Regions from separate parts of the Pollutimonas rozaliensis genome, predicted to be linked through region 2. Evidence: predicted binding sites of a transcription regulator. Region 2 holds the regulator's gene; each other region holds the start of a gene.
The links. The regulator FNR, encoded in region 2, switches genes on or off when oxygen is low (the NO sensors DNR and NnrR bind a similar motif). The targets are predictions, from matches to a motif close to TTGATNNNNATCAA.
Positions count from the first base shown of each region.

Region 1: V0R37_RS13865 (universal stress protein) is a predicted target of FNR. The motif match lies at 5,837-5,850, and genes of this name have one in related genera.
Region 3: V0R37_RS06150 (ribonucleoside triphosphate reductase) is a predicted target of FNR. The motif match lies at 6,107-6,120, and genes of this name have one in related genera.

Region 1 covers NZ_JAZHOB010000007.1:49,183-56,552, reverse strand. The annotation lists gene V0R37_RS13895 (NfeD family protein) at 1-286, shown strand, start outside; gene V0R37_RS13890 (slipin family protein) at 276-1,037, shown strand; gene V0R37_RS13885 (redoxin domain-containing protein) at 1,034-1,516, opposite strand; gene gnd (phosphogluconate dehydrogenase (NAD(+)-dependent, decarboxylating)) at 1,632-2,657, shown strand; gene zwf (glucose-6-phosphate dehydrogenase) at 2,654-4,090, shown strand; gene V0R37_RS13870 (PQQ-dependent sugar dehydrogenase) at 4,108-5,289, shown strand; gene V0R37_RS13865 (universal stress protein) at 5,292-5,717, opposite strand; gene V0R37_RS13860 (glycoside hydrolase family 15 protein) at 5,930-7,370, shown strand, end outside.
Region 2 covers NZ_JAZHOB010000010.1:176,502-183,871, forward strand. The annotation lists gene V0R37_RS19060 (cbb3-type cytochrome oxidase subunit 3) at 1-163, shown strand, start outside; gene ccoP (cytochrome-c oxidase, cbb3-type subunit III) at 156-1,079, shown strand; gene ccoG (cytochrome c oxidase accessory protein CcoG) at 1,089-2,588, shown strand; gene V0R37_RS19075 (FixH family protein) at 2,614-2,841, shown strand; gene V0R37_RS19080 (hypothetical protein) at 2,872-3,126, shown strand; gene fnr (fumarate/nitrate reduction transcriptional regulator Fnr) at 3,158-3,886, opposite strand; gene V0R37_RS19090 (LysR family transcriptional regulator) at 3,924-4,856, opposite strand; gene clpB (ATP-dependent chaperone ClpB) at 5,031-7,370, shown strand, end outside.
Region 3 covers NZ_JAZHOB010000003.1:24,737-32,106, forward strand. The annotation lists gene V0R37_RS06115 (NAD(P)H-dependent flavin oxidoreductase) at 1-115, shown strand, start outside; gene ubiU (ubiquinone anaerobic biosynthesis protein UbiU) at 136-1,173, shown strand; gene ubiV (ubiquinone anaerobic biosynthesis protein UbiV) at 1,232-2,119, shown strand; gene trhA (PAQR family membrane homeostasis protein TrhA) at 2,134-2,751, shown strand; gene ubiT (ubiquinone anaerobic biosynthesis accessory factor UbiT) at 2,773-3,240, shown strand; gene V0R37_RS06140 (anaerobic ribonucleoside-triphosphate reductase activating protein) at 3,358-4,092, opposite strand; gene nrdD (anaerobic ribonucleoside-triphosphate reductase) at 4,082-4,276, opposite strand; gene V0R37_RS06150 (ribonucleoside triphosphate reductase) at 4,312-6,012, opposite strand; gene V0R37_RS06155 (DUF2249 domain-containing protein) at 6,215-6,478, opposite strand; gene V0R37_RS06160 (YbfB/YjiJ family MFS transporter) at 6,573-7,370, opposite strand, start outside.

The DNA.
Region 1 (7,370 bases), on a different contig from region 2:
GATCATGGCGATAGGCGCGCTGGCGGCCCGCGCCCATAAGCGGGCGGTGGTCAGCGGGCGCGAGGAAATGCCCGGCCTGCCCGGCGTTGTAAGCTCGGTGGGGGAGGACGGCGTCGTATACGCCGAAATCCGGGGGGAAAACTGGCGCGTCCAGTGCAAGGAACCATTATCGCCGGGCGATGCCATACAGGTGGTGGCGCTGGACGGCCTCATCCTGCAAGTCATCCGTGTTCGCGCCGGCGGTGGAACCGCCATGCGCTCAAAGGGGGAACGTCATGTTTTATAGCTTCAATATCGGCCTGGCGGCCATCGTCATCGTTCTGCTGCTGGTGCTGTTCAATGCCCTGAAAATCCTGCGGGAATACCAGCGCGGCGTCGTCTTCACCCTGGGCCGCTTTACCAGCGTGAAAGGACCGGGCCTGGTGTTCGTTATTCCGGTGGTCCAGCAGATGGTCCGTGTGGACCTGCGGGTGGTCACCATGGACGTGCCCAGCCAGGACGTGATTTCCCGGGACAACGTATCAGTAAAGGTCAATGCGGTCCTGTATTTCCGCGTGGTGGCCCCTGACAAGGCCATCATCCAGGTCGAGCGCTACCTGGAGGCCACCAGCCAACTGGCGCAGACCACGCTGCGCGCCGTGCTGGGCAAGCACGAACTGGATGAAATGCTGTCCGAACGCGAAAAGCTCAACCTGGACGTACAGCAGATACTGGATGCGCAAACGGATTCCTGGGGTATCAAGGTCACCAATGTCGAGATCAAGCACATAGACTTGAACGAGAACATGATCCGCGCCATCGCCCGGCAAGCCGAAGCCGAGCGCGAGCGGCGCGCCAAGGTCATACATGCCGAAGGCGAGAAGCAGGCGGCCCAGGCGCTGATGGAGGCCGCGGAAATCCTGGCCACACAGCCCTCGGCCATGCAGCTGCGGTATCTGCAGACCTTGACCCAGGTGGCGGGGGATAAAAGCTCGACCCTGGTTTTTCCGATACCGGTCGATCTGCTGTCGTCCTTGGTGGGCAAGAAGTCCGGCTAGCCCGATTGTTCCGCCAGCAATTGCCCGATGGCCGCTCCCGCCCGCAAATCGTCCAGCTGCCCGAAATGATGCAGGCGTATGTGGCCGGCCCGATCGATCAATATCAGGCTGGGCGTGCCTTGCAGCCGGTAGGCTTGCATGGTCACGGGGATGGGCCCATTGTCGGCCGGCGTGTCGATGGCTATAGGGAAACCCAGGCGATACTCATGCACGAAGGCCTCCAGCGAAACCGGCCCCATCGCGGCATGATGCTCGAATACGGTGTGCAGGCCTATCACCCTGACCTTGTCGGGCGGAAATGCGGCATGAATGGCCTTGGCTTGCGGAATCCCGTGGGAAACACAACCGGGACACAGCATCTGAAAGGCATGCAGTACGACGATGGAGCCGCGCAACGATTCCAGGGACAAGTCCTGGCGCGCGTTCAGCCATTGGCTGACTGTCAAGGGCGGCGCTTGTTCATAGGCGATGGCGGTCATGGGGGCTCTTCCTTCTTGGGCATGGGGCTTGCTTTCAGGGCAGGCACGATCCAAATAGTCTAGTCCTTTTCGTTTTTTATGGTAGCGTTTGGGGTTTTTTTCGGGGAGAGACGGAATGCAGATCGGGATGGTGGGTTTGGGCCGAATGGGCAGCAATATGGTGCAGCGCTTGCTGCAAAAAGGCCATGAATGCGCGGTGTACGACAGTCACTCGGAGGCGCGCGAGCGGGCTGGCGGGCAGGGGGCCAAGGCATGCATGGATCTGCCTGAGCTGGTCGCGTCGCTGGCCCGGCCGCGCGCCATATGGTTGATGGTGCCGGCCGCCGTCGTGGACGGTGTATTGGATACTCTGCAGCCTTTGCTCGACAAAGACGACATCGTCATCGACGGCGGCAACTCGTCTTATCACGACGATATCCGCCGAGCCGCCGATCTGGCCTTGGCCGGAATCCGCTACATGGATGTGGGTACCAGCGGCGGTGTCGCGGGGCTGGATCGGGGCTATTGCCTGATGGTCGGCGGCGAAGCGGACACTTTCAGGCATATGGAGCCCGTGTTCGCGGCGCTTGCGCCAGGCCAGGACATGGTGCCACGCACACCCGGCCGCTCCGCGGCCAGCAGCGCCGATAGCGGCTACCTGCATTGCGGCCCGCATGGGGCGGGGCATTTCGTCAAAATGATTCACAACGGCATCGAATACGGGATGATGGCGGCTTATGCGGAAGGCCTCAATATTCTTCATAAGGCCAATATCGGCAAGCACGAGCGTGAAGCCAATGCGGAAACCACGCCTCTGCGCCATCCCGAACATTATCGCTACGACCTGGATATCCCCGAAATCACCGAGCTGTGGCGGCGCGGCAGTGTGATCGGTTCCTGGCTGCTGGACCTGACTGCGCAAGCCCTGCAGGGCGACCCCGAACTGGACGGCTATGCCGGCCATGTTTCCGACTCGGGGGAAGGGCGCTGGGCGCTGGCGGCGGCCATCGATCAGGGCGTTCCCACTCCAGTGCTTAGCGCGGCGCTGTTTTCGCGCTTTGAGTCGCGCGGCAACGCGGTGTATGCGAACCGCGTTCTGTCGGCCATGCGCAAGCAGTTCGGCGGACATACCGAAAAGCCCAGAGGGGGATCCGTGGTGTGACGGCGGCCGAAAACAAGAAAAACATATCCGATGCGCTGGTGCTGTTCGGCATGACGGGCGATCTGGCGCACAAGAAGATATTTCCCGCGCTCTACGCCATGGCCAAGCGGGGTAGGTTGAAGGTGCCCGTAATAGGTGTGGCGTCGTCGGCCATGACACGGGCGCAATTGCGCAAGCGGATAGCCGGCAGTATCCGCCAATCGGGCAAGATCGACGATAGGCCGGCGTTCGAGCAATTGATTTCCCAAGTCCACTATGTCAGCGGGGACTACACCCTGCCCGATACCTTTACGCGGCTGAAGCAGGCGCTGGCCGGCGCGCGCCGGCCCGCCCACTATCTTGCCATCCCGCCATCGCTTTTCGCCACGGTCATCAAAAGCCTGGATGCCTGCGGCCTGGCGCAGGGAGCGCGCGTCATTGTCGAGAAGCCTTTCGGGCGCGACCTGGCCTCGGCCCGTGAACTCAACCGCCTGGCCTGCTCAGTCTTCCCGGAAGAGTCCATCTTCCGCATCGATCACTTCCTGGGCAAGGAGGCGATCATGAATATTCTGTATTTCCGTTTTGCCAATTCCTTCCTGGAGCCTATCTGGAATCGGGATCATATCGACAGCATCCAGATCACCTTGTCGGAAACCTTCGGTGTGGGCAATCGCGGCGGTTTTTACGAAAGCGCGGGATGCCTGCGCGATGTCATCCAGAATCATTTGTTTCAGGTCGTGGCCCTGCTGGCCATGGAGCCGCCCGCCTACCCGGGCTACGACGCCGTGCACTCCGAGAAAGCCAAGGTGTTCCAGGCCATGCGCCCCTTGCAGTCCGAAGATCTTGTGCGTGGCCAATACAAAGGCTACAGACAGGAGGCGCATGTGGACCCGCGCTCCGATGTTGAAACCTACTGCGCGCTGCGCCTGTTCATCGATTCCTGGCGCTGGGCTGGCGTGCCATGGTTCTTGCGTTCGGGAAAATGCCTGGCCCAGGACGCGGCCGAAGTCCTGGTGCAAATGAAGGCGCCGCCGCAAAAGCTGTTTGCCGATTCGCATCCCGCCAGGGGCAGGGCCAATTACCTGCGCTTTCGCCTGTCGCCGCGTTCGGCTGTCGCCCTGGCCGCCCGCGTGAAGCGATCGGGGAAGGAGTTCATCGGTGATCAGCGTGAGCTTTATCTGCTGGATGACGATCCGCTGGAAGAATCGCCCTATGAACGACTGCTTGCCGACGCGCTGGCGGGCGACAGGGCCTTGTTTACCAGCGAAGAGGCGATAGAAGCCGCCTGGGCCGTGCTCGAGCCTGTATTGATCCGTCATTCCAAGGCCTTGACATACGCCGCGGGTGGTTGGGGACCCAGGAAGGCCCGGGAGCTGATCGCCGATCACGGAGGCTGGCACAATCCCGAACCCGAAAGCGCTTGCGGCGATACCCTCCCGACAGCCCCGATTTAGCAGCCCTGAGCACTGACATGAATCCACTGAGTTGCCGTCGCCTTTATCGCATCGCATGCCGAATCGGCATTGCCGCCAGTCTCTTCATCGTGTCGGCCCCGCCCGTTGCGGCACAGGCTGCCGCCGCGCAGAAGCCCGCAGGCGGGAAGGAGGCCGTCATCGTCGATGAATTGCTAGCCGGTCTGGATCACCCCTGGTCCATGGCGTTCCTGCCGGATGCCGAGGGCATCCTGATTACCGAAAGGCCGGGCAAGCTGCGCCTGTGGCGGCGCGAATCAGGCCTGTCCGATCCAATAAAAGGCGTTCCCGCCGTCTACAGCCGCTCTCAGGGTGGGCTGCTCGATGTCGTCCTGGCCCCCAATTTTTCGGAAAGTCGCCGCGTTTACCTGTCGTATGCGGAAAAGGGAGAAGACCGCCAGGCGGGTACGGCGGTGGGCTATGGCGTGCTTTCCCCCGACGCAAGGGAATTGACCGGCTTCACCGTGATATTCAGGCAAGTCCCCAAGCTTTCCACCGGCGAGCATTTCGGTTCCCGCCTGGTATTCGACAAGCAAGGGCATTTATTCATTGCGCTGGGCGAAAACAACCGGCGGCCGACCGCGCAGGATCTGGATAAACTGCAAGGAAAAATCGTTCGCATCAACCCTGATGGAAGCGTGCCGCGGGACAATCCTTTTATTGGCAATAAGCATGCGCGCCCCGAAATCTGGTCCTACGGCCATCGCAACCAGCAAGGCGCCGCGCTGAACCCGTGGTCCGGCCGGCTATGGACGCATGAGCATGGCCCTCGAGGCGGGGATGAAATCAATATTCCCCAGGCGGGACGCAACTATGGCTGGCCCATCGCCACCCATGGAATCAATTATTCGGGGTTCGGCATACCGGAAGCCAAGGGAAGCTCGGCTCCCGGCACGGAGCCCCCGGTTTACTACTGGAAGGTCTCTCCGGCCATATCGGGCATGGCTTTCTATGATGCCGATCGGTTTTCGGCCTGGCGGCATTCCGTATTTATCGGTGCACTGAAGGAGCGGGCCCTTATACGCTTGCAGCTCGAAGGCGACAAGATCGTGCATGAAGAGCGTTTGCTGGAATCCAGGGGCGAACGCATACGCGACGTACGCGTCGGCCCCGATGGATTCCTGTATGCGCTTACGGATGAATCGAATGGCAAGCTTTTGAAAATAGGCTTGAAAAAATAGATTTACTTGATCAAGGTGACCGGAACGTCGACCAGACTGAGTACTTTGATGGTGATGGAGCCCAGCACAAGGCCGCTAACACTGCCCAGGCCGCGCGTGCCCATGATGATCTGGCTGCATTGGTTCTTCTTGGCGTACTCGGCAATGGTCTGCGCAACCGGGCCGACTTCTATCTTTTCCTGGTAGGCCACGCCCGCCTCATCCAGCACCGCTTTGGCCGACATCAGCGCATTGCGGCCTTCGTCTTGATAGAAATCGTTGATGGCTTCCGCGGAAAAGAAGCGCTTGACATTGCCTGACACAATGGGCGGGTGGACGGTAATCAGATGGATGTTTGCCTGCCCCGATTCGCTGGCCTCCTTGATGGCCGCCTTGACCGCACGAACCGCCGAATCGGAACCGTCTACTGGGACGAGTATGGTTTTCATGAGAGCCTCTTTAGGAAGTTATTGTGTGGGTTAAATTTATATAACACTTTACGCATGGGTAGCACAACGAGTGCGGCTGCCTTATATTGCTTATAGTAAAAGACCGGCTGGAACGCGTCATGATTTAAATCAAGAACCGTGCAGGCGCATGACTTCATCAGCAACTAAACAACCTCGACCGCAAGGTAGAGGCCTATTTGGTACGGAGGACTATGGCAGCCCGAATCGAAGACTACGCTTTACTCGGCAATTGCCGCGCGGCGGCGTTGGTATCCAAAGAAGGCTCCATCGACTGGCTCTGCTTTCCCCGCTTCGATGCGCCGGCATGCTTTGCCGCCTTGCTGGGCACGCCGGAAAATGGCCGATGGAAAATTTCCCCTATCGAGGCGGTGCGCAGCGTCAAGCGCCGCTATCACGATGGCACGCTCATCCTGGAAACCACCTTTCATACCGATGATGGCATCGCGACCCTCATCGACTTCATGCCCTCCACCTTAAGGCACTCCAGCATTGCGCGTATCGTCGTGGGCGTAAAAGGAAGGGTGTCCTTCGACATGGATCTGGTCATCCGCTTCGACTACGGCCGGACCATACCTTGGGTCGAACGGCACGATCCGCTGACACTGACGGCTGTGGCGGGGCCAGAAATGCTTGTGCTTCGTACGCCGACGCCCATCAAGGCGCGCGCTCAGCATTCCACGGCGCGATTCAGCGTGTCCGAAGGCGAGCGCAAGGTGTTCACGCTTTCGCACCAGCATTCGCACGAGCCGGTCGCCGAAGGTTTCGATGCCGAAGCGTCTCTGGCGAAGACCGAATACTTCTGGCATGAATTTTCCAGCCGCTGCCCCGATGTCGGGCCCTGGACCGATCTGGTCAAGCGTTCGCTGATCACACTGAAAGCGCTTACCTATCTTCCGACCGGAGGCATCGTGGCGGCGCCCACCACTTCGCTGCCCGAAAAGCTGGGCGGCAAGCGCAACTGGGACTATCGTTATTGCTGGCTGCGCGATGCCACCATGACCTTGCTGGCTTTCATGAGCCTGGGCTATTTCGACGAGGCCCGCGCGTGGCGCGATTGGCTGACCCGTTCGGTTGCCGGCAATCCCAATCAAATGCAGATCATGTACGGCCTGGGCGGGGAGCGCAGCCTGACCGAATACGAATTGCCCTGGCTTTGCGGCTACGAGCAATCGCAGCCGGTGCGCATAGGCAATGCGGCCGCCACACAAACGCAGCTGGACGTCTACGGCGAAGTGGCCGACGCCATGGCACAGGCGATCAAGGGTCATTTGCCGCGCCATCCGCGCATCGAAGCCATTGCCGAAGTCATCGTGCCGTTTCTTGAAAAGGCCTGGCGCGAGCCCGACGAAGGGATCTGGGAAATCCGCGGCCAGCAGCAGCATTTCACGCATTCCAAGGTAATGGCTTGGGTGGCCTTCGATCGAATAGCCACGGTCGCCGGAACGCTGGAAAACGGGGGCGATTTCTCGCGAAACTGCCGGCGGGTGGCCGACGAAATACGCGAGGAAGTCTGCCGCAAGGCCTATGATCCGGAATTGGGCAGCTTCGTTCAATACTACGGCTCGAAATGCCTGGATGCCAGCCTGCTTCACATTGCACTGACCGGCTTTCTTCCGGCGGACGACCCCCGCG
Region 2 (7,370 bases):
CAATGGAATTGCAACCGTCATTGCGATGCTGACCTTTCTGGGCATCGTATGGTGGGCTTACTCGCGCGGCCGGGCCGACGCGAACCGCGAAGCATCGCTTCTGCCTTTCGCCATGCCCGATGAACGCTTGACCGATAAAGACGCAGGGGGCTCCAATGAGTGATTTCGTCAGTGGCTTCTGGAGCTACTTCATCGCCATCATCTCCATCGGCGGGATCATTTTCTGTCTGTGGCTGCTATTCACCCAGCGAGCCTGGCTGAAGAAAACCGTTCCGCAGGTCGAAGATACGGGACACGTCTGGGATGGCGACCTGACCGAACTGAACACGCCCGTCCCGCGCTGGTGGACGGTGTTCTACGTGGGACTCTGCGTCATCGCCCTGGGCATGCTGTTTTTGTATCCCGGCCTGGGCAGCTACGAGGGCAGCCTGGGCTATACGGCGGCCAAGCAGGTCAAGGCTCAGCAAGAGGCCCTGAACGAGCAGATCCGGCCGGTATACGCCCGGTATAAGGAAATGCCGATCACCGAGGTCGCCCGCGATGATCAGGCGCGCGAGATCGGCCAGCGGCTGTTCCTGAACAACTGTGCGCAATGCCATGGTTCCGACGCCCGGGGCAGCGGCAATTTCCCCAACCTGGCCGATGGCGACTGGCTGTATGGCGGCGCGCCGGAGCAGATACTGCAAACCATCACCAAGGGTCGGCATGGCATGATGCCGCCCTGGAAATCGCAGATCAAGCCGGCCGAGGCGGCCGACATCGCCCAGTATGTGCGTTCCCTGTCCGGCCTGGCCAGCGACCCGCTGCGTGTCGTGCCGGGCAAGCGCGGTTTCGAGACTTTCTGTGTTGCCTGCCACGGCGTTGAAGGCAAGGGCAACACCGCGTTGGGCGCGCCCAACCTGACCGACAACGTCTGGCTTTACGGCAGTTCAGAGGCCTCTATCGTGGAAACCATCCTGAACGGACGCGAGAACCGCATGCCGGCCCAGGAAGGCATCCTGACCGAGGACCAGATCCGCATGCTTGCCGCATGGGTATGGGGCTTGTCCAATCAGGGAATCAGCACGGCAGCAAAATAAAGGCCACACATGAGCAGCGAACCACCTGTCAACCCCACGACGCAAGCGCCCGCGGCGGCGCCCGCCTGGCAACCGCCGCGTGTATCGAAGGTTGGGGGTGGCGTTTCTCCGCAGGTCGAGAAGGCGCTTTCCGATGTGCGCAGCAAGATACACCCGCGCTCGGTGTCGGGTATCTTCGCGCGCTGGCGCATCGCCATGGTGTTCGTCACGCAACTGATCTTCTACGGCCTGCCCTGGCTGCAATGGAATGGCCGGCAGGCCGTCCTGTTCGACCTGGCCGCGCGCAAGTTCTACATTTTCGGCATGGTGCTGTGGCCGCAGGACGTCATCTACCTTGCCGTCCTGCTGGTCATTTCGGCTTTCGCCTTGTTTCTGTTCACCGCGATGGCGGGGCGCCTGTTCTGCGGATACGCTTGCCCCCAGACGGTCTATACCGAGATATTCATGTGGGTCGAGCGGCGCATCGAAGGCGACAGGCTGGCCCGCATCCGTCTGGACGAGCAGCCCTGGACATGGCGCAAGGTCCGCCTGAAGGCCTCCAAGCACATAATCTGGATACTGATAGCCTGGTGGACGGGATCGACCTTCATCGGCTATTTCGCGCCCATACGCGAATTGGGCATGGGCCTGCTTACCTGGTCGCTCGGGCCCTGGCAGTGGTTCTGGATGGTGTTCTATGCCTTTGCGACCTGGGGCAACGCCGGCTTCATGCGGGAAGCTGTCTGCAAGTACATGTGCCCCTATGCGCGCTTCCAGAGCGTGATGGTCGATGACGACACTTTCGTCGTCACCTATGATCACGCGCGCGGCGAACCCAGGGGCGGGCGCTCGCGCCGTATCGACCATAAGGAAGCCGGCATGGGCGATTGCGTCGATTGCAGTCTTTGCGTGCAAGTTTGCCCCACCGGCATCGATATCCGCGATGGCCTGCAGTACATGTGCATAGGATGCGGCGCCTGTGTCGATGCCTGCGATCAGGTCATGGAGAAAATGGACTATGCCAAGGGTCTTATCCGCTATACGTCCGGGCGGGCCATTACCGACGGCCTGACGCAAAACCAGGTTCGCAAGCGCATGTTGCGTCCGCGGGTTCTGGCTTATTCCTTGATATTGGGACTGATCGTCATCGGATTCGCCGTGTCGCTGGCCACGCGCACGACTCTGCGCGTGGATGTCATTCGCGATCGGGGCGTACTGGGCCGCGAGGTGGCCGGCGGCATGGTGGAAAACGTTTACCGCCTTCAGTTCATCAATACGTCGGAATCGCCGCTCAGTCTTACCCTGAGCGCAAATGGCTTGCCTGAACTATCCATCATGACCGCCGATCATGGCGCGACCACCTTGAATGTCGATCCGGCATCGAATCGGCTGGTGCCTGTCGTGCTGCGGGTTCCGGCAGGCAAGGTAAGCCCGGGCCTGTACGATATCGAACTCACGACGGTAGGCAGGTATGGCGACGGACGCGAAACCACCGTGGTCGAGCGTTCCAGTTTTTTTGTGCCAAAATGATTTCAGGAGGTATCCCATGTCCGACATGCAGCGCAGCAGTGCGGCCGAACCGGAAAGCGGCAAGCCGTGGTGGCGCGAACCCTGGCCCTGGATACTCATGGCCGGCCCGGCCGCGGCCATCGTCGGTTGTATCATCACCATCGTGCTGGCCGTGCAGAATTTCGGGGATCAGGCGATTACCGATGGGGGCGTCAAGCGCGGCCTGGTGGTAAGCAAGCAGGTACAGGCTCCGCCGCCGTCCGAAAAGCCCTAGACAATCAAAAAAGCACAAAGGAGACTTGTTATGCGTTGGCGTTCACTGATGTGGATTTTATGGCCCTCGTTCCTGGTCGGCGCGGCCACCAGTGCAACCGTGTTCGCCATGGTCGATCCCCTGGATATCGCCTTTTTCGGCTATATGGAAGCCAGCCGGCAGCAAGTGTATGCGGGCGGTTTTTTTCTTTTCTGGCTGATGGCGGCCTTGTCCAGCGCCTTGAGCCTGCATCTGGCGCCCCGCGGCCGCTTGTTTGACGAATTCGGCGACCCCATAGAACAATGAGGCCGGCGGCCGATGCAAGTCGGTTGCGGATTCAGCCGCAGTCGGTGCCGGCCAGCGCCTGAAGATTGCGCATGTCCAGGATGTGAACTTCGCGTTGCTGGACCCGGATCAGGCCCTCGCGCGCAAAACGGGAAAACAGGCGGCTGACGGTTTCCAGGGTCAGGCCCAGGTAATTGCCGATTTCCTCGCGGCTCATGCGCAAGATGAATTCACTGGCCGAATAGCCCAGCACGACAAGCCTTTGCGACAGGTTGACCAGAAAAGCGGCCAGCCGTTGTTCGGACCGCAAGGCGCCCAAAGCCATGATCAAATGATGCGAACGGCTGATTTCCTTGCTCATGAGACGGCGGAATTGCTGCTGCAGTATGGGCAGATGCTGCGACAACTGATCCATTTCGTCTATGCGTATGACGCAGACCTCGGTGTCTTCCAGCGCGATGGCGTGCGATACATGAGTGTTGTCCAGCAATCCGTCCATGCCCAGGATTTCGCCAGGCAGCAGAAAACCGGTGATCTGCACCTGGCCGGAGGAGTCTTCCAACTGGGTCTTGATCGAACCCGACCGGATGCCGTACACCGCTTCGGTCTTGTCGCCAAGGCGGAACAGCGCGCCTGCCTTGGGGATGCGGATGCGCTCTTTGACCAGCTCGTCCAGCTTGGTGACCTCGCTGCGCGGCATGCCCAGTGGCAGGCAGATTTCACTAAGCATGCATGTGGAGCAGCGTGTCGACTCGGGTGTAACGGAAATTTTCTTCTGCATGTATCAAGTATACGGTAGCGGGGTTTTATTCCAGCAGCTATGACGCCAGTGTGGTTTTTTCGCCAGCGGGGCTCCAGTAGTCGGGCGAGGCATAACGGGCCTTGAGCATGTCGATGAACAGGCGCACCCGCAGGGGCAGATGCTTGCGCTCGGGGAACATGGCGAAAATGCCATTGGCCGGGGCCGCGTAACTATCCAGCACACTGACCAGGCGGCCTTCGGCCAAGTCTTCCTGGACTTCCCACAATGAGCGCCAGGCCAGGCCGATGCCGGCCAGAGTCCACTGATGCAGCACCGACCCGTCGCTGCAGGCCATATTGCCCTTGACGCGCACGGCTCGCAGCTCCCCGTCTTGTTTCAATAGCCATCCCCGGGCTTGATTGCCCTGATTTCCGAACGACAGGCAATTGTGTTGCGCCAGGTCGTCGGGAGTGTTGGGCCGGCCGTATTCCTGAAGGTAGGAAGGGGCGGCGACGATGACTCGTTTATTGTCGGCCAGACGCAGCCCGACAATCTGGGAGTCATCCAGTTCGCCCAGACGGATGGCGCAGTCGTAGCGTTCCTCGATCAGATCGACCAGACGGTCGCTCAAGTCCAGAGTAATGGTGACATCGGGATAAGCGGCGATGAATTCGGGTACCAGAGGAGCTACATGGCGCCGTCCGAATCCCGCCGGAGCGCTGATGCGCAGGTGTCCGCTGGGCTTGATGCTGCCTTGCGAAATGCGCGTTTCCGCATCGTTGAGCTCGCGCAGGATGCGCTGCGCCTCTTCGAACAGTTCGCTCCCTTCCGAGGTCAGCGACAGGCGGCGGGTGGAGCGCAGCAGCAGCTTGATGCCCAGGCGCGCCTCAAGCGAGCTGATGCGCCGGCCCATCATGGCCGGGGCGATGCCTTCCGCGCGGGCGGCTGCCGACAGACTGCCCAGTGTGGCAACGGCCACAAAGCTTTCGAGTTGTTTGAATTTGTCCATACTGGCGATAGGTGGGCGGCGGGCCGGTGCAAGGCCTGCCAGGTGCAATAGTATCAGCAAGGCGGCATGGCGGGCGTGTAGCCGTTGGGCTGAAATACCCTTGAAATCGCCTGTTTCGGCCGCACATATTCACTATTCGAGCACATGCTCTCCCATTTCAGTGAAAACCATATTATGCGATTCGATAAATTGACAACGAAATTCCAGCAGGCCATTGCCGATGCGCAAAGCCTGGCTGTGAAGCATGATAATCCTTACATCGAACCCGCCCACGTCCTGGCTGCTTTGCTGGCCGACACGGACAGCGGCGCCGCCAGCCTTCTTGCGCGTGCCGGCGTGGCGGCAAATCGCCTGGGGCCGGCCCTGAATGCCCAGATAGAAGGCTTTCCCCAGGTACAGGGCGCCGAAGGCAACATTCAGGTCAGCCGCGAACTGCAGGCGGCGCTGGCGCGCACCGACAAAGAAGCCTCCAACCGGGGCGACGCCTACATTGCCAGCGAGCTCTTTTTGCTGGCAATGTCCGACGACAAGGGCGAAACTGGCCGGCTTCTGCGCGAATCGGGCTTGCAGCGAAAGGCGCTGGAAACGGCCATCGAAGCCGTGCGCGGCGGCGCGTCGATATCGGATTCCGAAGGTGAATCCAACCGCGAGGCCCTCTCCAAGTACACCACCGATCTGACCGAGCGCGCCCGGCAGGGCAAGCTGGACCCCGTGATCGGCCGGGACGATGAAATCCGCCGGTCCATTCAGATACTGCAGCGCCGCACCAAGAATAATCCCGTGCTCATCGGCGAACCCGGCGTGGGCAAGACGGCCATCGTCGAAGGCTTGGCGCAACGCATCGTCAACAACGAGGTTCCCGAGACGCTGAAGGGCAAGCGGGTGCTGTCGCTGGACATGGCCGCCTTGCTGGCCGGCGCCAAATACCGCGGCGAGTTCGAAGAGCGCCTGAAAGCCGTCCTTAAGGAACTGTCCCAGGACGATGGCCAGACCATCGTGTTCATCGATGAGCTGCACACCATGGTGGGCGCGGGCAAGGCCGAGGGCGCCATGGATGCGGGCAATATGCTCAAGCCCGCCTTGTCGCGCGGCGAGCTGCATTGCATCGGCGCCACCACGCTGGACGAGTACCGCAAGTACATTGAAAAGGATGCCGCGCTGGAGCGCCGCTTCCAGAAGGTGTTCATCAACGAGCCCGATGTCGAATCCACCATCGCCATCCTGCGCGGATTGCAAGAACGCTACGAACTGCACCATGGCGTTGCTATCACCGATCCGGCCATTGTGGCGGCTGCGGAGCTGTCCAACCGCTATATCACCGACCGCTTCCTGCCGGACAAGGCCATAGACCTGATTGACGAGGCGGCGGCGCGCATCCGCATGGAGATCGACTCCAAGCCCGAAGTGATGGACAAGCTGGATCGCCGCATCATTCAATTGAAGATCGAACGCGAAGCGGTCAACAAGGATACGGACGAAAGTTCGCAGCGCCGCCTGAAGGCCATTGAAGACGAGCTCGTGAAATTGCAGCGCGAGTACAACGACTACGAAGAGGTCTGGAAAGCCGAAAAGGCCGCGGTGCAGGGCTCCCAGACGATCAAGGAAGAAATCGAACGTACCCGGGCTGAAATGGCCGAGCTGCAACGCAAGGGCCAGTTCGATAAATTGGCCGAGCTGCAATACGGCAAGCTGCCCGAGCTGGAAGGCCGCCTGCAAGCCGCCGAGGCTGGGCAGCAGGCCGCCGCCGCGTCCGAGCAACCGCGCCTTTTGCGCACTCAGGTCGGCGCCGAAGAGATCGCGGAAGTCGTGTCGCGGGCGACGGGCATCCCTGTGGCCAAGATGATGCAGGGCGAGCGCGACAAGCTGCTGAAGATGGAAGACTTTCTGCATCAGCGCGTGGTGGGCCAGAACGAAGCCGTCAGCCTGGTGGCCGATGCCATCCGCCGCTCGCGTGCGGGTCTGTCGGATCCATCCCGCCCTTATGGCTCTTTTCTCTTCCTGGGCCCCACCGGGGTGGGGAAGACGGAATTGACCAAGGCGCTGGCCAGCTTCCTGTTCGATTCGGACGATCACATGATACGCATCGACATGAGCGAGTTCATGGAGAAGCATTCGGTGGCTCGCCTGATCGGAGCGCCTCCCGGCTACGTCGGCTACGAAGAGGGCGGCTACCTGACCGAGGCCGTGCGCCGCAAGCCGTATAGCGTCATTTTGCTGGACGAGGTCGAGAAGGCGCATCCGGATGTGTTCAACATCCTTTTGCAGGTGCTGGACGACGGCCGCCTGACCGATGGGCAGGGGCGCACGGTGGATTTCCGCAACACGGTCATCATCATGACGTCCAACCTGGGCTCGCAGCACATCCAGAGCATGGCGGGGCAGCCCTACGATGTGGTCAAGGAGGTTATCTGGGACGAGCTCAAGCAGTCGTTCCGGCCCGAGTTCCTGAACCGGATCGATGAGGTGGTGGTGTTCCATGGCCTGGAGGCCAAGCACATCGAGTCGATTGCACGC
Region 3 (7,370 bases), on a different contig from region 2:
TGCCATCCGTCCTGTGCGCGAGCTGATCGAATATCTGCTTACCGGCATCCGTCCGGCCTTGAACGCGGTCGCGGCGCCTTCTGTGCGCGTCGCCGACGCGCTGCTTCCCGCCTGAACCATCCCGCAGGACTCTTCATGACAACAGCCACATCCGTCATTTCGAAGGCGGCGCCCGCCGTCGAACTGGTTTGTCCGGCAGGCAGCCTGCCGGCTTTGAAAGCGGCCGTCGATAACGGCGCCGACTGCGTCTACCTGGGATTTCGCGATGCGACCAATGCGCGCAATTTCGCCGGCCTGAATTTCGACGAGGCGGCCATTGCCGAAGGCATACGCTATGCGCATGCAAGGGGGCGCAAGGTATTCCTGGCCTTGAACACCTATGCGCAGCCGCGCGCCTGGCAGCAATGGCGCCAGGCGGTGGACCGCGCGGCGGATTCGGGCATTGATGCGATGATCGTGGCCGATCCCGGCCTGATGGCATACGCCAGCCGCCGACACCCGCAACTGCGCCTGCATCTGTCGGTGCAGGGATCCGCCACCAACCACGAAGCCATCAATTTCTATCGCCAGCATTTCGGCGTGGTGCGCGCCGTCCTGCCGCGCGTGCTGTCGCTGGCCCAGGTCCAGCAGGTGACGGAAAATACGCCGGTCGAGATCGAGGTGTTCGGCTTCGGCAGCCTGTGCGTCATGGTGGAGGGCCGTTGCGCCTTGTCCTCTTATGTGACCGGCGAATCGCCCAATACGCACGGCGTTTGCTCGCCGGCCAAATCCGTGCGCTGGCAGCAGACCCCCGATGGACTGGAATCGCGGCTTAACGGCGTGCTGATCGACCGCTATGCCGATGGCGAGAACGCCGGCTATCCCACCCTGTGCAAGGGCCGATTCGACGTCGCGGACGAAAATTATTACGCGATCGAAGAACCCACCAGCCTGAATACGCTGGAACTTCTGCCCAAGTTGATGCAAATGGGAGTTCGCGCCTTCAAGATAGAAGGGCGGCAGCGCAGCCCCGCCTATGTTGCGCAAGTGACGCGCGTCTGGCGCGATGCCATCGACCAGTGCCTGGCCAGCCAGCAGCGTTATTCGGTCAAGCCGGCGTGGATGGCGGAGTTGAACAAGGTCGCCGAGGGCCAGCAGCATACCCTGGGCGCTTATCACCGTCCATGGAAATGAATCGGCAGAAGGCGGGGAAAGAAGTCGTGGCTAATAGCAACACCGAGGTTTCAATACTATGAAAATCGCATTGGGTCCCGTTCAATATTACTGGTCGCGCGTAACGATGATGCAGTTCTATGAATCCATGAGAGACGCACCCGTTGATATCCTCTATCTGGGCGAAACGGTATGCTCGCGCCGGCACGAGCTGCGCTTGCCCGATTGGCTGGAAATCGCCCAGATGCTGGCCGACGCCGGCAAGGAAGTCGTGCTGTCCACGCAAGTTTTGCTCGAATCCGGGCAGGACCTGGCCACCATGCGCAAGATTGCCGGCAATGGGCGTTTCCAGGTCGAGGCCAATGACATGGGCGCAGTGCATTGCCTGGATGGCAAGCCCTTCGTCGCCGGTCCCTTCCTGAATGTCTACAGTCGTCCGACCCTGGAGATTCTTGCCGGGCTGGGTGCGCGGCGATGGGTCATGCCGCTGGAAATGGGTCGCGAGGGTCTGGAGCAGTTGCAACGGGACCGGCCCGATGGCATGGAAACCGAGGTGTTTGCCTATGGGCGCATGCCGCTGGCGTTTTCGGCGCGCTGCTTTACGGCCAGGCACCGGAATATCCCCAAGGACAATTGCCAGTACGTATGCATGGACGATCCCGATGGCCTGTTGCTGAGGACGCGGGAAAACGAACCCTTCCTTGTCTTGAACGGCATACAGACGCAGTCGGCGCTGGTCTACAACTTGCTGAACGAACTGCGAGACATGCAAGACCTGCGGGTCGATATTCTGCGCATCAGCCCGCAGTCCGAGCATACCGCCCAGATAGCCGGCCTGTTCCGGCAGGTGGCGGATGGTTCGCTTGCAGGACGCGAGGCCTTCGAGCGGGCGCTGCCCCTGATGCCCGCAGGGCCCTGTAACGGCTACTGGCACGGCAAGCCGGGGCTCGAACAACTGGTGGCATAAAGGGCGGATATTCTATGTATTACGGCGAGCGATTCAACAGCATCAGCCATCTGGCGGGCGCCAGCCTGGCAGCGGTGGGCGGCGTGCTGCTGATCGTCATGGCGGCGCGCCTGGGCGATCCCTGGAAAATCGTCAGCTTCAGCATCTACGGGACGATGCTGCTCTGCCTGTATCTGGCGTCGACCCTGTACCACAGCCTGCGCGGGCGCGCCAAGAAAATCTGGTGCAAATTCGATCACTGCGCCATCTACCTGCTGATCGCGGGCAGCTATACCCCCTTCACCCTGGTCAGCCTGCGCGGCGCCTGGGGCTGGTCCCTGTTCGGCGCGGTGTGGGGCCTGGCGCTGTTCGGGATCGTCCAGGAGATATGGCTGGCCAAGGGGCGACGCATCCTGTCCCTGCTTATCTATGTGCTGATGGGCTGGCTGGCCGTCGTTGCCGCCGTTCCCTTGGTCGACGCCCTGGGCCGGGATGGCTTTCTGTGGCTGGCGGCGGGCGGCCTGATTTATACCGTGGGCATCGTGTTCTACGCCACCGACGAGAAATGGCGCTACGGCCATGGCGTGTGGCATTTATTCGTGCTGGGCGGCAGCGCCTGCCATTACTTCACTGTCGTGGCCTACGTGGCTTGATGCCCGGCCGCAGGAAACTTCATGACTACCGGAAATCCTCTTTTTCCCGCGCCATTGGGAAAATTGCTGTCGCATTTACCCGCCTATCCTGGTTCGCTGGTATTCACCGCGGGTCTGAACCTGATGCTTGCGTCGCATCTGCCGGCCGATACGCTGCGCATGCTGCAGGGCAAGGCCTTGCGCATACAGCCTCGCGATGCCGGCGTAGCTTTCGATTTCATGTGGAGCGGCACCAGCTTCAAGGCCATAGCTCCGGCGACGCAACCTGACTTGACCATAGCCGCGAACGTGCACGATTTTTATCTGCTGATGCAGCGCAGGGAAGATCCCGACACGCTGTTTTTCAGTCGCCGCCTCAGCATGGAAGGCGATACCGAGCTGGGGCTGCTGGTGAAGAACTCCCTGGACTCCATGGATTTGTCTGCGTTCGCCCCGGGCAATTTCAGTCCGGCGCGCTTCTTTCGTCAAAGATCATGGCCTCTACGATAGAGAAGCGCGGCTTATACGCCAATAAACAGGCTCTGGCTTGAGCATGGGGGTATCGGCCTGGCAGGAATATGCGCGGCGCCGGGCTTTGCACGATTCGATAGCTGCCTTGCCGCAGCCTTAATGCCGACGCAGCGTAAACACAGGAAACAAGGCGGCCACGTCTTCGATCAATGCGGCACCGGGATAGTCCGGCTGCGTGGCCGCGTTCAAGGCTTGATCCTCGCAGCCCTGGCTGCGAAACGCCTGCAAGGCGTAGCTGCGCACCTTCATGTCCGCAAGAGCCCGCGCCATCTTCTTTATCTCGTGTTCCGGCAGCAGCGCGGCATGCGCCGTGCTGCGGCATTCATAGTCGATCCCGCTGGCCAATACCGCTTGCAGGCTGGCCAGGGCCGGCGCGCCGCTGCCCGCCACTTTTGTGATGCGGGCATAGTCGGCGAAGCCGGCCTTGATGTCCAGCCCCACCCAGTCCAGCATGGGCAGGACTTCGGTAAGCCGCTGGGGATGGGTGCCGCCGGTATGCAGGCCTATTTTGAAACCCAGCGCGCGCGCTTCCCGGATGGCCTCGGGCAGGCTGGGATCCATGGTGGGCTCGCCGCCGCTGAACACCACCGCGTCGATCAGGCCCACACGCCGCTCCAGCAGTGCAAGCACGTCTTCCCACGGTACGGGGCTGTGCGGCGTGCGTTCCTGCAAATGGGGATTGTGGCAGTAGCCGCAGCGCCAGGGGCAGCCCTGCACGAATACCGCCGCCGCAAGCTGGCCCGGGTAGTCGGTTGCGGTGAACGGCGTTACGCCGCCCACCTTCAGGCTGCGGCGCCGGGGCTCCGTCCGCGCTGCTGCGTCAGGCCGCAAGCCGGGCCTCGCGCTCGCTGAAATATTTGCGCTCGTGAAATTCGCCTTTCTTGCCGATGTTGAACGAGGACATGGGTCGGTGGTAGCCCATGACGCGTGTCCAGATCTCGCATGGCTGACGTTCGCCGTCAGACAGGGTGGGTGTGGCTTGGGAGGCGCGTGGGTCTTGTGTGCGGAATGTCATGGTGGTTTCTCCTTGAGTGGTGTGAAAAAAACGGATCAAGCTGCCTGGCGCAGTTTGCGCGCCAGGATTTCCTCATCGCATTTGGGGCAGAATTTATGGCTGCCGCCCAGATAGCCGTGAACGGGACAAATGGAAAACGTCGGCGTCACGGTGATGTAGGGCAGCTTGAAGCGGCCCAGCGCGCGCTGGACCAGGGCGCGGCAGGCAGCGGCGCTGGACAGCGGTTCAGTCATATACAGATGCAGCACCGTCCCGCCCGTGTATTTGCGTTGCAGGTCGTCCTGGCGCTCCAGCGCCTCGAACGGATCATCGGTGTAGCCCACCGGCAGTTGCGACGAGTTGGTGTAGTAGGGCATGTCGGCCGTGCCGGCCTGAAGTATGCCGGGACAGCGTTTGCGGTCTTCCTTGGCGAAGCGATAGGTGGTGCCTTCGGCCGGGGTCGCTTCCAGGTTGTACATGTGACCGGTTGCTTCCTGGAACTCCAGCATGCGGGCGCGCACATGGTCCAGAAACCGCAAGGCGAAGGCATGGCCCCATGGGGCCGTGATGTCATGGCCGTCGTGAGTGAAGTTGCGGATCATTTCGTTGATGCCGTTCACGCCCAGCGTGGAAAAATGATTGCGCAGCGTTCCCAGGTAGCGCCGGGTATAGGGAAACAGGCCGTCGTCCATCAAACGCTGGATGACTTCCCGCTTGATCTCCAGGCTGTTCTTGCCCAGTTCCAGCAATTCATCCAGGCGGCGCAGCAGCGCCGCTTCGTCGCCGGCGTGCAGATAGCCCAGCCGTGCGCAGTTGATGGTGACCACGCCCAGCGAGCCGGTTTGCTCGGCGGATCCGAACAAGCCGTTGCCGCGCTTGAGCAGCTCGCGCAGATCCAGTTGCAGGCGGCAGCACATGGAACGGATCATGTTGGGCTTGAGTTCGGAATTGATGAAATTCTGAAAATAGGGCAGCCCATACTTGGCCGTCATTTCGAACAGCAATTCCGCGTTGGGGCTGTGCCAGTCGAAATCGCCGGTGATGTTGTAAGTGGGGATGGGAAAGGTGAACACCCGGCCCTTGGCGTCGCCCGCCATCATGATTTCGATGTAGGCGCGATTGATCATGTCCATCTCAGCCTGCAGTTCGCCATAGGTGAACGGCATTTCCCGGCCGCCGATCAACGGCGTCTGATCGCGCAGGTCTTCGGGGCAGACCCAATCGAAAGTCAGGTTGGTAAAAGGGGTCTGCGTTCCCCAGCGCGAGGGCACGTTCAGGTTGTAGATGAGTTCCTGGATGTACTGCTTGACCTGTCCATAGCTTAAGGCGTCATTGCGGACGAATGGAGCCATATAGGTATCGAAGGAGCTGAATGCCTGGGCGCCGGCCCATTCGTTCTGCAGTGTGCCCAGGAAGTTGACGATCTGCCCGACTGCGCTGGACATGTGCTTGGGCGCGCCGGATTCCACTTTTCCCGGTATGCCGTTAAGGCCTTCATTCAGCAGGGTACGCAGCGACCATCCGGCGCAGTAGCCCGACAGCATGTCCAGATCGTGTATGTGCAGGTCGGCATCGCGGTGGGCCCGGCCTATGGCGGGGGGGTAGACATGGTCCAGCCAGTAATTGGCGATGACCTTGCCGGACACGTTCAGAATCAGGCCCCCCAGCGAGTAGCCTTGATTGGCATTGGCGTTGACGCGCCAGTCGACCCGCTCCAGATATTCATCGATCGAGGATTCGACGTCGATATGTGTCATGCTTGCTCCGTATCACTACATATTGTGGTGAAACGAAGGATATTTACTATATATAGTGCCAGTCAAGCTTGGGAGCCGTTTATTTCGGAATAGCTTGATGCAGGTTAAATAGAAGGCGCCATGCCGGCGCAAGCCGGCATGGCGCCCTGGAAAAACACACAATGGACAAAGCTGTGACCGCCATGATCCGGCATCGGCAGGCTTAGCCGAGTATCTGGAAATCGATCACGATTTCGCCTGGCTGGCGCGAAACATAATCGATCTTGATCTGGTCGCCGAAGTGGTCTTGAAGCTGCTGCAACAAGGGCAGCGGATCGTGGTCATTGCAGAAACGCATGGTTTCGCCGGGATGAAGAGCGGACAGCGCGCCGAAGATGGCGGCGTGGCGGAAACGCTTGGCGACGCCGCGCGCGTCGAAAGGATGGACGCCTTCGGAAAACACGGGAATGGGGGAATCAATTGACACGATCAGGTCCTTGTAAAGAGTGGAGGTCGTGTTTTGATTATAGGTAGCGGCCGCTGCAATCCGTGTCAGAACCACATTGCCAATAAGGTTGAGTTCATTGGCTTTGCAAGGGTTTTTGCGTAAGCGCGATCAACGCGCCCAGTATCAGCATGGCGGCTGAAACAGCCAGGCCCGTCGATAGCGAGCCCGACAGGTCGCTGATCCATCCGGCCGCCACCGGGCCGACGGCCTGTCCGATGGCGAACAGGCTGGTCGCCACCGCCAGCGAGCTGCCCCAGGCGGCTTTGGGCAGATTGGTCTTGACGAAGCCGGTGGCCGCCGAAGGCACCATGAAGACACTGGACCCCACCAGCGCGGCCGACAGCCATGCGCCCGCGATGCTGGGTACCAGCAGCGGCAGAGCCGCGCCCACGGCCAATACGATCATGGAGGCGGCCATGGGCAGGCCGTCGCGCCGGCCGTTGAAGATGCGCGCCCACATCAGTGGCGCCAGCAGCGTCATGATGCCCAGCAGGCTCCACATGATCGAGGTCGCGGCGGCGATCGACAAGGCTTGTACGTGGCTTTGGCGCAGCCAGGCCACAATGAAGGTCATGTAGGCGATATAGCCCAGGCCGAACAGGAAGTAGGCGGTGAATTCGGGCACGCAGGGGCGCCATGGCCAGGTCGCCGTGGCGCCGCTGGCGGAAGGTTCGGGAATGGCGCGCATGGCGGCGACAGCCGCAAGCGACAGCGGAATGCATATTCCGCCCGACCCTACCCATGCCCAGGGCCATGCGGCCGGGCCGGCATAATCGAACAGCCAGGGCAGCAGGGCTCCGGTGGCCAGCATGCCTACGCCGCCGCCGCTGAAGAAGATGACGATGGCCCGGGTGCCCAGCACCCCCGACAG